4 regions of the Clostridioides sp. ES-W-0016-02 genome follow, and region 3 is predicted to be linked to each of the others. Evidence: riboswitches for the same ligand, from Rfam matches in the RefSeq annotation. Region 3 holds a riboswitch; each other region holds the start of a gene.
What was found. A riboswitch is a leader RNA that binds a small molecule or an ion and turns the genes downstream of it on or off. The one in region 3 is predicted to bind cyclic di-GMP.
Positions count from the first base shown of each region.

Region 1 (3,665 bases), 1.8 Mb from region 3:
TTAATCAGTCATCAAAATTATTCTAATCATTTCTTCTACTGTTGTCTTTCCACCTAAAACCTTTTTAACTATATCCTCTTTTAGACTAATCATACCTTGTTTTTTAGCTAACTTTAAAATTTCTCTTTGATTTGCAGATGAATCTATTAGCTCTTTTATTTCTGGTGTAATTTCAAGCATTTCAAATATACCTAGACGACCCTTATATCCAGTATTATTACATCTTTCACATCCCTGTCCTTTATAGATAGTCACTGATTCGTTTACATCAATGCCAAGAGCCTTTTTTTCTCCAGTGTCTGCCTCATATGAAATTCTACAATGTTCACATATTTTTCGTGTCAGCCTTTGAGATATTACCCCTAAAAGAGATGAAGTTATCAAAAAACTTTCCACATCCATATCTAAAAGACGTGAAATCGCTCCGACTGCTGTATTTGCATGTAATGTACTTAAAACTAAATGTCCTGTAAGAGAAGCTCTAATTGCTATTTCAGCAGTTTCTGTATCTCTTATCTCTCCAACCATTATTATATCTGGGTCTTGACGCATAAAGGCTCTAAGCCCACTGGCAAAAGTAAGTCCTGCCTTCTCATTTATTTGAGATTGATTTACACCAGGTAGTTCATACTCTATAGGGTCTTCTATCGTTAATAAATTTCTATTTTCCGTATTCAATTGATTTAGCATTGAATATAATGTAGTAGTTTTTCCACTTCCAGTAGGTCCAACTACCAATATAAGCCCATAAGGAGTATTTATTAACTCATCATATATCTTAGAGCCATGTTCATCTATTCCTAGTACTTCTTTACTTACCATAAAATTACTCTTATCAAGTACTCTCATTGCTATTTTTTCATCCCTATTAGTAGGCATTGTAGAAACCCTAAAATCTATAGGTTTATTATCTACTTTTAAATATATTCTACCATCTTGTGGAATCCGCTTTTCAGATATATTTATATCTGACATTATTTTTATACGACTTATTACCGCTTTGTATGGAGCAGAGTTCATTCTCATATATTCTCTTAACATTCCATCTATTCTAAATCTAACACGCATGTAATTTTCGCTTTGTTCTATATGTATATCACTGGCCTCCATTCTAACAGCATTTTCTAGTATATTATTTACTAGTCTTACTATTGGAGCAGCATTTACATCCTCTTCAAGGATTACTGTTTCTCTAATTCCACCAGTCTTGTTTTTGTTGTATTCAGTCATTGCTTTATTTATTTCTGAATGTGCATAAGCATGACCTATTGCTTTGTTTATATCTTCTGCACTTGATATAAATATTTCGACATCTTTACCTGACATACGTCTTACATCTTGAACTGCTTCTCTGTCTTGTGGGTCTGACATGGCTAGACATATCTTGTCTCCATCGATTTTGAATGGAAATATCGCATATCTTTTACATATATTTTCTGGAACCATTTTTGTAGCTAATGTGTCTATTTCTGTTCCTTCTAAAAATACACTTTCTATATCCAAAAGTTCTTTTAATACACTTATTAATAAGTTACTATCTATAAGACCTTCTTGTACTAGAAATTCTCCTAGTCTTTTTCCACTGTTTTTTTGTTCTGATAATGCCCATTTAAGCTGGTCTTCTGTTATGTATCCTTTTTCAACCAGTTTGTCTCCTATTCTAACTTTTTTAGCCACAGATTTCACTCCTTTACTATCTCAATTATATCATCATTTGTGATTGGACATTAAAGAAAATAGTATAAAAGACAGGAAGATTTTCTTCCTGCCTTTTTCATTAAATTTATAATTAAACTTAAATATAATCAAATAATAAATATATTATTTACTATTAATTACCACTACTACCATTATCCTCTAAATTATCTATAAGAATGATGTATATATCACCTTTATCTAAAGCACTAGTTAACTTACTAGAAAGATTTTCATCTGTATAAACCTTATCTTCCCCTATATCAGATACTAGTTTGTTCGCTTGTTCTTTTGTTATTGTTGCGCCATCTATCAATAATGCTAATTTTTTATTATTACTAACTTTAACTAAATCATAAGTTCCACCAATATCAGAATTTTCTATATCAGATTCCAAGTATGATTTTAAGTGCGTTTTTATATCTGTAGGTAATGTGTTAGTATCTGCATAATAAGACAATGCTGCACTTTTAACTGAACTATAATCAGACTCAACACTTGCTACCTTAGCTTTGTTTATATTACTAAATAAAGCTGGAACTGCCACTACTGCTAATATACCTATAATTGCAATTACTACCAATAATTCCACTAAAGTGAAACCTTTTTTATTCTTTCTTAACTTCATTTTTATTCCCCCTCAATTTTTTTAATTAATACTTAATTATAATATATCTGGTTAAAAATCTAAGTAAAATTATTTACACGTACTAACCAGATTTATTTCTAGCATATAACCATTTTTTTGAACAAAAAAAACTATGAAAATAAAAGTATCATAAATACAATTTCATAGCCGGTTGCACCACTAACTCAATATGTTCCAAGGTGCCCACATTACAGAACATACATCAACGTTTCTATTTTATTAAATTTAGAATGATATATAACTCATAATAGAGATACATATCCACTTATATTATATAATAGTTACCACATTTTAGCAATACAGTTTATATTATTTATATATACCAAACTTTAACATATTCAAACATAATTTCCGAAAGTAATTATACTATACAAAAAAAGAAACATCTCCCTACAATTATCATATATCGTAAGGAGATATTTATAAATTATCATTTAGTTTTATCATTGTCATTTCCATCCTTTGCTAATATTTATTTGAAAGCTAAAAGCTATTACAATATAGTATTTTATTAAAAACATCTATATATAAACATTCTATATTCTTGCAGTTATGATTCAGCCACAATCACTATATAAATGAAACTCTTCATCTATATATATGCTTATCGTACAAAATTACTTTCTTTACAGTAACTTTATATAATCCAGAACCCTCTCACAAACACTAAAGATATAGAATAGATACTATTTTCAATTCTTATAAATAAACTTTCAATAGATTTTTATATTTACTTTAGATTGTGGCTGAATCAATTAATTATTAGGGGTTCATCTTCAATCCTTCCCATTGGAAACACCTCTTTCTTTAATTTATATTTACATAATACTACATAATTCAAACTTTTTCAATGATTTTTCCAAATATTTTTTATATTCGTAATATTCATAATTTTATATTTTTTATTAAATTTAGTTTTTAATTACTTATCCACATGTTTTACAAGAAACATTTACTTTTATATACACACATACAACTCCAATAAATTATACTAATACATAAATTAGATATTAAAAAAGAGTTGCTTAAAAACTTACTTTAAGCAACTCTTATAAATCTAATTAATTAAAATAATTTACTTACTGATTCATTAGAGAATATCATTCTTATAGCATCTCCAAATAAAGGAGCTACTGTTTTTATTTTTATCTTATCTATTCTTTTTTCTTCAGGAAGTTGTATAGTATCAAGAACTATTAACTCACTTATTTCTGAATTAGAAATTCTTTCAATAGCTGGTCCTGATAATACACCATGAGTACAACAAGCATAAACATCTTTTGCTCCAAACTCTTTAAGCGCATTTGCAGCATTAACGATT
Region 1 is NZ_CP061361.1:4,007,618-4,011,282, forward strand. Features, by position in the region: gene IC758_RS18560 (GspE/PulE family protein) at 1-1,677, opposite strand; gene IC758_RS18565 (type II secretion system protein) at 1,832-2,323, opposite strand; cyclic di-GMP riboswitch class II at 2,481-2,566, opposite strand; gene IC758_RS18570 (ribose-phosphate diphosphokinase) at 3,410-3,665, opposite strand, start outside.
Region 1: it holds a riboswitch for cyclic di-GMP, as region 3 does, so the genes downstream of both, IC758_RS18565 (type II secretion system protein) here and IC758_RS10570 (SH3 domain-containing protein) in region 3, are expected to answer to the same signal.

Region 2 (3,665 bases), 1.1 Mb from region 3:
ATAAAGATAATGTAGTTTCTTTCAAACTTAGCTTAGTTGATTCTAAGGGAAAAGAAAGCAGTATCATTGTAGAAAATGATAAAGTATCTGCTATGAAGTATTTTGAAGGAGAAGTTATAAAAGATGAATATGTAGAAGGGAAGTTTATGGAATTCTGGTCAAGATATACTCCAATAAGTGATACAGTAATACCACTTGAAAAATTTAGAAATATAAATTTATCTAATATAAAGAATGTTACAATTGAATTTGAAAGTCCAGAAACTGGTTCAATTATGTTAAATAAAATAGTTGGTATAAAATAATAAAAGTGGTTCTAGATAAAAGTATAAAGTATCTAGAACCAATTTTATTAGACATTATTAATTTTAGTCAGAGATATAAAACTACTTCATATTAACTATAAGAAAAGAAAATTAAGAATATTTTACTGATATAGAACAAGTTTAAAGAATTTTATATCTAAATTGTGTTATCATGAGTAAAGATATCAAGTTTCGAGTTTATTAATAAAATAAAAGACAGGGAGGTAAGTTTCATGTTCTCAAAAATCCTAGTCAAAACATTTATCAAAGATAGTGAGAATGTTCAAGATAAAGTTGTTAGAAATAAGTATGGTTATGTAGCAGGAATAGTAGGCATAATATCTAATTTAGTTTTATTTATAGTAAAGGTTTCTATAGGTGTACTTACATCAAGTATAGCTATAATGGCTGATGCGTTTAATAATCTTTCTGATATGGCATCTTCAGCAATAACTATGATAGGGTTTAAACTAGCAAGTAAACCAGCTGACAAAGAACATCCTTTTGGGCATGGTAGAATAGAATATCTATCAGCATTAATAGTAGCTTTTATGGTTATGTTGGTTGGACTTCAATTTGTGAAATCGTCTATAGAAAGAATAACAAATCCAGTTCCTATAAAGTTTGAATTAGTACCACTGATACTTTTAATTGCATCTATAATGGTTAAAATATGGTTGAGTCGCTTTAATAAATTTATGGGAAATAAAATTAATTCATCAGCATTAAAAGCAGTGTCATTGGATGCTTTGGGAGATGTATTTACATCAAGTTGTGTAGTTATATCTTTTATTTTGGCTAGATTTACTGATTTACCTATAGATGGATATGTAGGTATTGTAGTATCATTAGTAATACTTTATGCAGGATTTTCTCTTGTAAAAGATACTATAAATCCTCTTCTTGGGGAAGCTCCAGATGAAGAAATGGTCAAATCTATTTTAGAATTATTATTATCTTATGAACATATAATAGGTACACATGATTTAATAATCCATAATTATGGAGTTGGAAGATGCATTGCATCTATACATGCAGAAATTCCAGCGAATATAGATATAATGGAAATTCATGAAATTATAGATACTGCTGAGAGAGAAATATCTGAAAAGTTGGATATATATTTGGTAATTCATATGGACCCTATATGCCTTGATGATGAAGAGGTTATATCATCAAAAAGAGAACTTGAAGAAATACTTAAGAAAAACAGCCTTATAAAATCTATGCATGATTTTAGGATAGTTGGAAAAGGAAGTAAGAAGAATTTAGTCTTTGATATAGTAGTTAATCCTTCTGAATTTTCTAAAGGTATGTCAGAAGAAGATCTAAAAGCAGATATAACAAAACTAGTTAAGGAGATGAATCCTGATTATAATTGTGTAATTGTTGTAGACAAGGATTTTATTTAATGATGATAAAAAAATAAAGGAAAAAAATGTAAAAAATATAGACAATAAAACATAGACATAATATAATGGATATATAACTGTATTTAATTTGAATATAATAATTTTTAATTATTTTTATAAAAAAATTATAGAGACGTTGAAGTATATCCTATTACTGGGCACCTTATGGGTATACAGAGTCAATGGTGCAACCGGCTATGAATATAAATTTTATTTATTTCATAGCTTTTTTTGTATAGTTTTTTGATAAAAAAAGTTAAATTATATTGGGTATTTATGGAATTTTACAAGAGTGTAAATAGATTAGAGGGGAGCAATCTATATGAAGAAAGGAAATAAAAAGGCATTATTAATCAGTTTAATTATGATTTTAAGTATGATAGTTACTACAATATATCCATCTGTATCTTATGCATCAGAATTAGAAGGCAGTGGGTCTATACAAAGCAATTCAAATAATTTACCAACTGGAGATGGAAAACAAGAAGAAAATAAGAAACCAGAACAGACTCCAGAGGGAGATAAGCAAGAAGAAAATAAGAAACCAGAACAGACTCCAGAAGGGGATAAACAAGAAGAAAATAAGAAGCCAGAGCAAACGCCAGAAGGAGATAAGCAAGAAGAAAATAAGAAGCCAGAGCAAACGCCAGAAGGGGATAAACAAGAGGAAAATAAGAAGCCAGAACAGACTCCAGAAGGAGATAAGCAAGAAGAAAATAAGAAGCCAGAGCAAACTCCAGAAGGAGAGAAACCAGAAGAAAACAAGAAACCAGAACAAACTTCGATAGAGGATGAAAATTTACTTAAGACTTTAGAAGAAGAACTTAATGAAGATAATGAAGACCACGGATTTATCGTAAAAATTAATAATGATGCAATAGAAACAGAGTCAATGAAAAAAATTACATTTAATTTAACTTATACTCCAACATCAAAAGGGATAAAAGCAGGTGACTCAATAACTTTTAAGGTTCCAGATGTATTTAATAAAGTTAATTTAGATTATACAAGTGAATGTTTTGATAAAACAGAGAGTAATGGAGAGTATACGCTTACATTTAGAGAATTACCTAATGGTCAAAGTGTAATGCAAGGAAAAATTGGATTAGAAGCATATGTGAATAAAGTTAATGAAGAAACAAGTGCCAAAATTCATATTGAAACTACTGGAAAGATAGAAAGTGGAAATGGAGATGTGGATATAGAAATAAAACCTGGCGATAAAGAAGACATTGAAGAAGCTAAAGGAACACTTAAGAAGCTTGTTGAAGGAAGAGAGTCAACTACTGTATTTATGCCAGTTAAAAATAAAGATGTAAATTATACTATACAAGTAAATGAAAAAGAAGAAGAATTAAAAGATATTACTTTATATGACGAACTCCCTGAAGGAATGACATTAATAAAAGATTCTGTAAGTATAGTAGCAAGCAATGGAAAAGAAGTAAGTGATTTTAATATTGAACAAGGTGAAAATTCTATTTCAGTTACTTTTGGAGATATAGATAAAGCGTATACTGTTAAGTATAAGGCTAGAATTAGTGATGAAAATGCAAAACATGGTAACAAATATAAGAATATAGCTAGATTAGAATCTGCAGGTAATAAAGTTCAAGAAGATGATGCTATTGTAAGTATATTTGATAGAGGAAATGATTATCTTTTGACTAAGGGGCATTCAGGAGCAACAAATATTACTCAAGTAGGTCAAGTAATCAACTATCAGATTTCAATAAATGATGATAAATCACCAGTAAGTAATGTGGTTATAACAGATAATATACCAGAAGGTATGAGATTAACTACTGCTGGAGAAGCTGGGCATGATTTTAGAGTTGTAGAAGTTCCAATGAATGGTGGCTGGACTCCTTGGAGTAAAGAAAAAATTGCAAATAATATTTCATATAAAACAGAAGAAAAAAGAAATGAAAGTGGGCAAGTAGAAAAA
Region 2 is NZ_CP061361.1:3,299,419-3,303,083, reverse strand. Features, by position in the region: gene IC758_RS15485 (hypothetical protein) at 1-305, shown strand, start outside; gene IC758_RS15480 (cation diffusion facilitator family transporter) at 539-1,717, shown strand; cyclic di-GMP riboswitch class II at 1,838-1,923, shown strand; gene IC758_RS15475 (SrtB-anchored collagen-binding adhesin) at 2,040-3,665, shown strand, end outside.
Region 2: it holds a riboswitch for cyclic di-GMP, as region 3 does, so the genes downstream of both, IC758_RS15475 (SrtB-anchored collagen-binding adhesin) here and IC758_RS10570 (SH3 domain-containing protein) in region 3, are expected to answer to the same signal.

Region 3 (3,665 bases):
GCAAATCAATGCGAATATCGCTTTGACCAGCTCCCATATAAGTAATAAATTCTGGAGACTGAATAGTATTTAGAAAATTAAGTGGTACAATCATGAGGAAGGTGCAGACAGCATAAACAAAGCAGAGTAAGCTATAAATGGTAAATCTTCCAGTTACTTCATTTAATCCTAAAAAGAGATTAACATTTGTTATTTTGCTTTTGTACAGTTTTATATTATATCTGTTTTGTTTAGTGGTCATTGAAGTACCTGTTTTTAATGCTTCTACTGCTGATATTTTATTAAATCTTTTGAGTATTAGATTACAAAAGAATATAACTGCTATAAATACAATAACTGCACCAATTAATGGGATAAAGACACTAAAAGTATTTTTTTCTACTGTACCCATATAAAGATTGATATTCTCTGTAAAAAAAGTTCCAATAAATAATGAGGTTATATAACCAAAAAAACTTGCTAAAGATGCAATCAATAGATATTTTGCAAGATACAACTTTCGGATATTAACACTTTGGATACCAATTGCTTTCATAACACCAATTTCACGATAATCTTCTTCAATAGTTGTAATTAGTGTAAATCGTAAGCATAAAGTAGAAATTATAATAAGTAGAATACTAATTAATATAATAATTGCAACTAAAATTCCATCAGATAATGCATTTAGTACTTGATAAAGAGAATAAGTTATTGATGTTCCTGTTTGTGGAAGATTAGTTGATTGATATAACGTTTCAAATTCACTAATTTTATTTATATCATTTAATAGAAATTCAATAAGGTACTCACTTTCACCTAAGTTAGCATGTAAAGTATTCCAATCATCATTACTGATTAAGAAACGCTTTGAAGTAACAAGGGAAGGGTTCATTTGTACATCACGCACAAAGTCTTTTATTGTAAATTCCATGAAGAAATCACCATTGGCTATTTGTATCTTATCTCCAATATTTAAATTATTTTGTTTCATGTAATAGACAGGAACCCCTATTTCTCCATTTTCTACTTTTAATATAGCATTATTCATGTCTAACAAAAAATCGAACTTACTATTTTGCCTCACAAAACTATTTTCTAAAACACTGTCAGATTGGCTTTTTTTCTCATTTCCTAGAAAAATATTTCTTCCATTGATATTTAGAAGTTCAACCGTTTGTTGTTCTTTTACAGACGGAGTTGAAGATGTAAATTCATTGATTAATTTTTGGTTTAATTCTCCAGAATACATTTGAACATAGTGAGGTGCATGAGATTGTCTAAACAAGGAAGACATAGAACTAGTAAGTTCTATAATGATATTTGTAGCACTAGATACCAACATAGCTGCCAGGAAAATAAATATGAATAATGTGGCTGTTACTACTTTATTTCTTGCTAAATCTTTTTGTAATATTCTTTTTAACATATTTCATCCTCGTTTCTTAAAAATTTTAAAAAATTAAAAATAGCATAAGTATAGCAATGTAAATAACTAAAGTAAGTGAACTGAGTTGAATATAAAAAAACTCAAGAAAGTGTATCATAAGTGATTTTTTTATTAATGTTATATATTGATAAGAGATAACAATAGTTACCACTATTTTCATTAAAATTTTTATTAGTTAGTCTTTATGTACTTTCATAATCATACAAATATATGTAGATTTTATACTTATATCTATTCTATAGACTGACCGTCGGTTTATATTAATGATACAGTGATATACCTTTTTTGTCAAGTAAGCTTTAAAAAATTATGATACCTAAATAGTGTTCAATAATCAAAAAAGAGATATAAGGTATAAGAACCTGTATGAATACACACAAACTTTTTTGTTAATATATATTTATAAAAGTTCCTGTATTAAAGATATAAGAAATTATGAATTTGTCTTTATATCTTCATATTCTTAATATAGAAAAAAGTTTGTTATAAAAAATTATATGTTAGGTAAATTACTATTTTATAGATGATTCATAGAGAATAATACTTTATTTAGTAATATAAAGATATTTTTTATTTATTATTAATTAAAAATTGAATTTATATTTAATTAATATAAAATTTGAGGGAATATTATTTTGTAAATATTTAATTTGTGTTATTATTCAGATATAGGCAATATTAGATAAATCTAATGACGCAAAGCTATAGGGACTAAAATCTTTATATAATAAAGGTCATGTCAGCCAGTTGCCAAAAAGATAATAATTCTTTTTGTTAAATTTATTTTTTAAGAGTTAGGTATTTTTAATAACTTAAAATTTGGCAAGAGGAGGATTTTAAATGATATCTGAATTAATGTTAAAAAACTTTGATGAATCTAACATCAATTTTAAGACTAAGATTAAATTGAATTTAAGAGAGAAACCAGATATAAACAGTATGAAATTAAAAAGCATACCAGAAGGAAAAATGGTTAAGTTAAATTGTGTAAATGGAAAATGGGCAGAAGTTGAAAGTAATTATGACAAAGGTTGGTTACTATATAAATATTTAGAGAAATTGAGCAATGCTAAAAGTAATAATATTCTAGAAAACAGAAAAAGAAATTACATAGGAAATATAAAAACTAATGGTTTAAATCTAGAATTAAGAAATGACAGAACAACAGATTCAAAAATAATAACTACAATTCCTGATGGTTTTAAAGTTGAAGTCTGTTATAGTGTTGGAAAATGGACAAGAATCAATATTCACAAAAATGGGAAAAGATATTCTGGATATGTATATAGTCAGTATGTAGAAGAATATTCGACTTTGACATAATCATATATAATAAACTTTATAAAAAAGAATCCTAATAAATGCAAGATGTCATTCATAAGGGTATATGAAAATATATTGAGAAAAAAGTTTTATACAATAGTTAAAGGTAATAACTAAAAATGAATATAATATAGATAGGCACTTCATATGAGGTGCCCTTTCTATATCTATGAAAGAAGAGTAAATAAAATAAATACAAAACAGTAAACTATGAATTATATGTGGAAAGCCATTATCTACAGTTTTTGCTTAACCCTTACAAACAGTTAATAATTTTTTTGTTCCAGAAATTTCTGCTAATACTATATCTATCATACGTTTTACATTAGCAACATGAAATTCACTAACTTCTTTTTCCCAATCATCATCTTTTTGCTTAATCCCTGTTAGATATTGATTTAAAACTTCTAATCGTTTTTCTAAAAGCTTCTTTCTTTCTTCTTTTCCTAGGCATTCAATAAAGAATGCTGTAATAGAAAAAATATTAGTGTCATAATCGAATTTTAAAATAGAACTTCTCAAAGTATCGTGAAATTCTATACTTCCTTTTTCTGTGATTGTGTAAACCGTTTTGTCTGGCATATTACCATCCTTTTTAACAGTACCTAAAATCAATCCTCTTTTTTCTAAAGTCTTAATTGTAGTATATACGGTTGAGTCTGCGATATTAAACCAGTACTTTACATTCATGTATTCTAGCACTTTTATAATTTCATAGGCATTAAGAGGCTTTTCATTTATTAGACCTAAAAGCATTGTTGCTGGTTTTGATAACATTATAATTCACTCTCCTTTGTAATATTTATTATTACATAATTATATATATATTAGTTTTATATTAAACTACTACTATTATCTAGCAGTATTATTGTATCATGGAATTTTAATGAAAGAAAGTATGAATATAGATTAT
Region 3 is NZ_CP061361.1:2,165,356-2,169,020, reverse strand. Features, by position in the region: gene IC758_RS10575 (FtsX-like permease family protein) at 1-1,408, opposite strand, end outside; cyclic di-GMP riboswitch class I at 2,091-2,184, shown strand; gene IC758_RS10570 (SH3 domain-containing protein) at 2,270-2,752, shown strand; gene IC758_RS10565 (PadR family transcriptional regulator) at 3,002-3,529, opposite strand.

Region 4 (3,665 bases), 1.1 Mb from region 3:
CTTTAATTATAGTATTTGAGTTATATGGATAACTATGGTATTATATATAAAATATGGTAACAAAACTGTAACTTTTTATTGAGAATGGATAAAATTATTGATAAAAAATACGAAAAATATATTGGGGGTAAATAATAATATGAAGAATAGTAAAAAGATATTAGCTATAGGACTTACACTATCTTTAGTAATGGTAAATACTCCTATAGTAAATGCGTTGACATCCGTTGAACAAATAAAAGGTAATGACAGGTATGAAACAGCAGCAAAAATAGCAGATAAACAAAGCTATAATACAGCAATACTAATTAATTCAGATAATAGCTTGGCAGATGGTCTTAGTGCAAGTGGTTTAGCTGGAGCTTTAAATGCGCCTATTTTAATGACAAAACAAAATCAAATTCCAAGTACTACTATGGAAAGACTGAACAAAGCAAACACTGTATATATAATAGGTTCAGAATCGACAATAAGTAAAAATATTGAAAATCAATTACTTTCTAAAAAGAAGGTTGTACAAAGAATATTTGGTGAAAATAGATTTGATACGAGCGTAAAAATAGCTGAGAAAATTAAAGAAATCAAGCCTATTGATAAGGTAATTATAGCTAATGGAGTCACAGGAGAAGCAGATGCGATAAGTGCATCACCAGTAGCGGCAAGAGATGGAGTACCTATAATACTTACAGATGGAAATAGTGTAGGGTTTGATACTACAGGATTAAAGAGTTATGCACTTGGTACTAGTGAAATAATAAGTGATGAATTGGTCAAAAGTACAAATTCTGTTAGGTTAGGTGGAACAGATAGATTTGACACCAATAAGAGAGTTATACAAGAGTTTTATAAAAACAGTAAAGAGTTTTACTTAAGCAAGGGTCTACAATTAACGGATGCATTAGTTGCTTCTACAATAGCAAAAAATGCTCCTGTAGTATTAGTGGAAAATGGTAGCAATAAGAGTGTTTTAAGTGGAGCAGATAAACTTACAGTACTTGGAGGGATAAATCAGAATGTAATCAAACAGTGTATAAATCAAGCTTCTCCAAATCAACAAGGACTATATTATAATCCAAATGATAGAGCATTTAAGGACAGAATAAAGGGAAAAGTGTATGCTCATATAAGACAATATAGAAAAGAAAACGGAGTAAAAGAGTTATCTGTAGCAAGTAGATTAGAGGGATTAGCAAATGATTGGTCTAATTTAATGGCAAATAAGAAGACTTTATCTCACACAATAAATGGCAAAAACTCATACTCTACTTTTCTAAAGTACTTAGATTGGAGTGAGATTAAATCTGGATATGTTGCAGTTCAAGGTGAAAATATAATTAAATATAAAATTCCAGATAAACCCGTTTATACAAATAGAGATGCAGATGATATAGGAAATTTTATTTTCAATGAGTGGAAGACAAATCCTGAAGAAGGTACCAATATGCTACATAAAGGATATGAAATAATGGGATTTGGAATAGCCATAACGGGGGATAAGACTATATACGCAACACATGAGTTTTATGGAAGATATAAAGAATAAATATTTGTTATGATTTAGGCATCTTACAAAATGTAACTACACACAAAATGATAGCTGTGAGAAAATAATATATAAATAATAAAATTATAATGGAAAATAACATTTATATTAATACAATAATATAAATGTTATTTTTTTAAAAATTTAGTGAAAAAATTGTATCAAAAAGTTTAAATATGGTATAAAATGGGTAAGAAAGTAGTGAAAATTAAATGGCAAAATTAGGGAAACTTAATGACGCAAAACTATAGGGGTTAAAGCTTTTAAAGCCATATCAGCCAGTTGCTAAAAAGAGTAAAGTCTTTTTATTTTATAATTAAGATTCTCTTTGAGTGTCTTTTTTTATTGTCTGAAACTATAGTATTTAAATTCATGAGAAATTAGAAATTTATTGAGGGAGGATTGTTGTTTCATGAAAAAAGCAATATCTTGTGTACTAGCAGTATCAATGTGTAGTGCACCACTAAACGTTTTTGCAGAACCTATCTTAGAGGGGAAGTTAAGGGCAGTTGAAAAATCAGTTACAGAGAAGTTAAAGGGGAATCTTGAAGTAGATTTAAATTTTTCACTTCCAATAAAAAATAATGAATCAGAAAGTATAACTAATACACAATTGGAATTAAAAGATGATAGTAATAACAGTGGAATAATAAAGCTTGGAGAAAAAGATTCAGGAACATTAAATATTGGGGCAGATAACATAGAGTATACTATAAAAAAACTATCTGCAAGTAGAAGTGAAATAAAAAATAAAGATGAAAATATATCATATTATAATATTGTATTTAATAATTTACCTGTTGGAAAATACAATGTAGAAGTCTCTGGAGGAGGATTCAAGAGTAAGGAAATTAAGGACATTGATATATCAAGTTATTCACAAAGAGTTTTGTTAAGTAATAGAGCAAGTGTAGATGATAAAAATAAACCTCTAAACTATGAACTATTCTTGATGGGTGATGTGAATAATGATGGGAAAGTTGATAAGAAGGATTATGAGGATGTATTGAAAAATATAAACTCAAATAAAAGTGAATATGATTTAAATAGAGATGGAAAGGTAGATATTGCTGACTTAGACTATGTTCAGAAAAATTTAGGGCAAAGTGAAGATGAAAAAAGCCTAGAGAGTATAGTATCTACCAATCCTATAGTAGATACAAGTAAAGTAACATTAGAAAAAAACAGTGATACAAATATTCAAGGTACTGTAGAGGATTTATTCAGTGGAGATAATAGTGGAGTTAAAATATCTCCAGCAAATGCAGATGATAAGATATCAGAAGAAAAACCAGCAGTAATGGATATAGCTTTATCAGAAGCACTTGATATGGAAGTCATAAATATAAAAGCACCTGAAGGGAATGCTCCAGCAAAAGGAATAGTTGAAGTTACAGATAAAGATGGTAATGTTCAACAGATTCCTTATGAAAATAAAGAATATGTAGAAACTTTAAAAGAAGAGCAGAAGCAAGAGGAAGTAAATAATGAGCAAGAAGAAACAAATAATAAAGATGAAAATATAGAGCAGTCTGACAATAATTTAGACAATAATCAAGAAGAAAAAAATGATAAAGAAGATTCAAATACAACTGATAAAGAAAACAACGATAAAGAAAATTCATCAACAGATAAGTCTGATTCAGACAAAGATACATCAAAACAAGAAGACAATATCAGCAAAGATGATAATTCTACAACATCTACATATGGTAGGTCAGCAGTAGAAACATATGCAGAAGTTCAAAATAGTGATATAGTAATAAATCTTGGTAAACAAGTAGCAGTAAAAAAGATAACAATAAAAATAACAGCTACAACAGCAAATGATAGAAATCTTGCAGAAATATCTAAAGTTGAATTTTTAAATAATGTTTATAAAGAAATACCAAAACCAGATATGAATATACCTAAAATCAATAAAATATCGACTAGTACTGCTGTTGGAAACGAAAAAGTATCTTTTTATTGGAATAATGAAGTAAATGTATCTGCATATGAACTTGTATTAGATACGATTGACAGTAAAGGAAAAGTACTATCGACTAAAAAATTACAAACGAGTAAAAACACTATAGATGTAAGAGATATACAAGCATATGGATTATATAGAGTGAGCATA
Region 4 is NZ_CP061361.1:3,255,456-3,259,120, reverse strand. Features, by position in the region: gene IC758_RS15285 (cell wall-binding protein Cwp9) at 140-1,543, shown strand; cyclic di-GMP riboswitch class I at 1,748-1,833, shown strand; gene IC758_RS15280 (M60 family metallopeptidase) at 1,956-3,665, shown strand, end outside.
Region 4: it holds a riboswitch for cyclic di-GMP, as region 3 does, so the genes downstream of both, IC758_RS15280 (M60 family metallopeptidase) here and IC758_RS10570 (SH3 domain-containing protein) in region 3, are expected to answer to the same signal.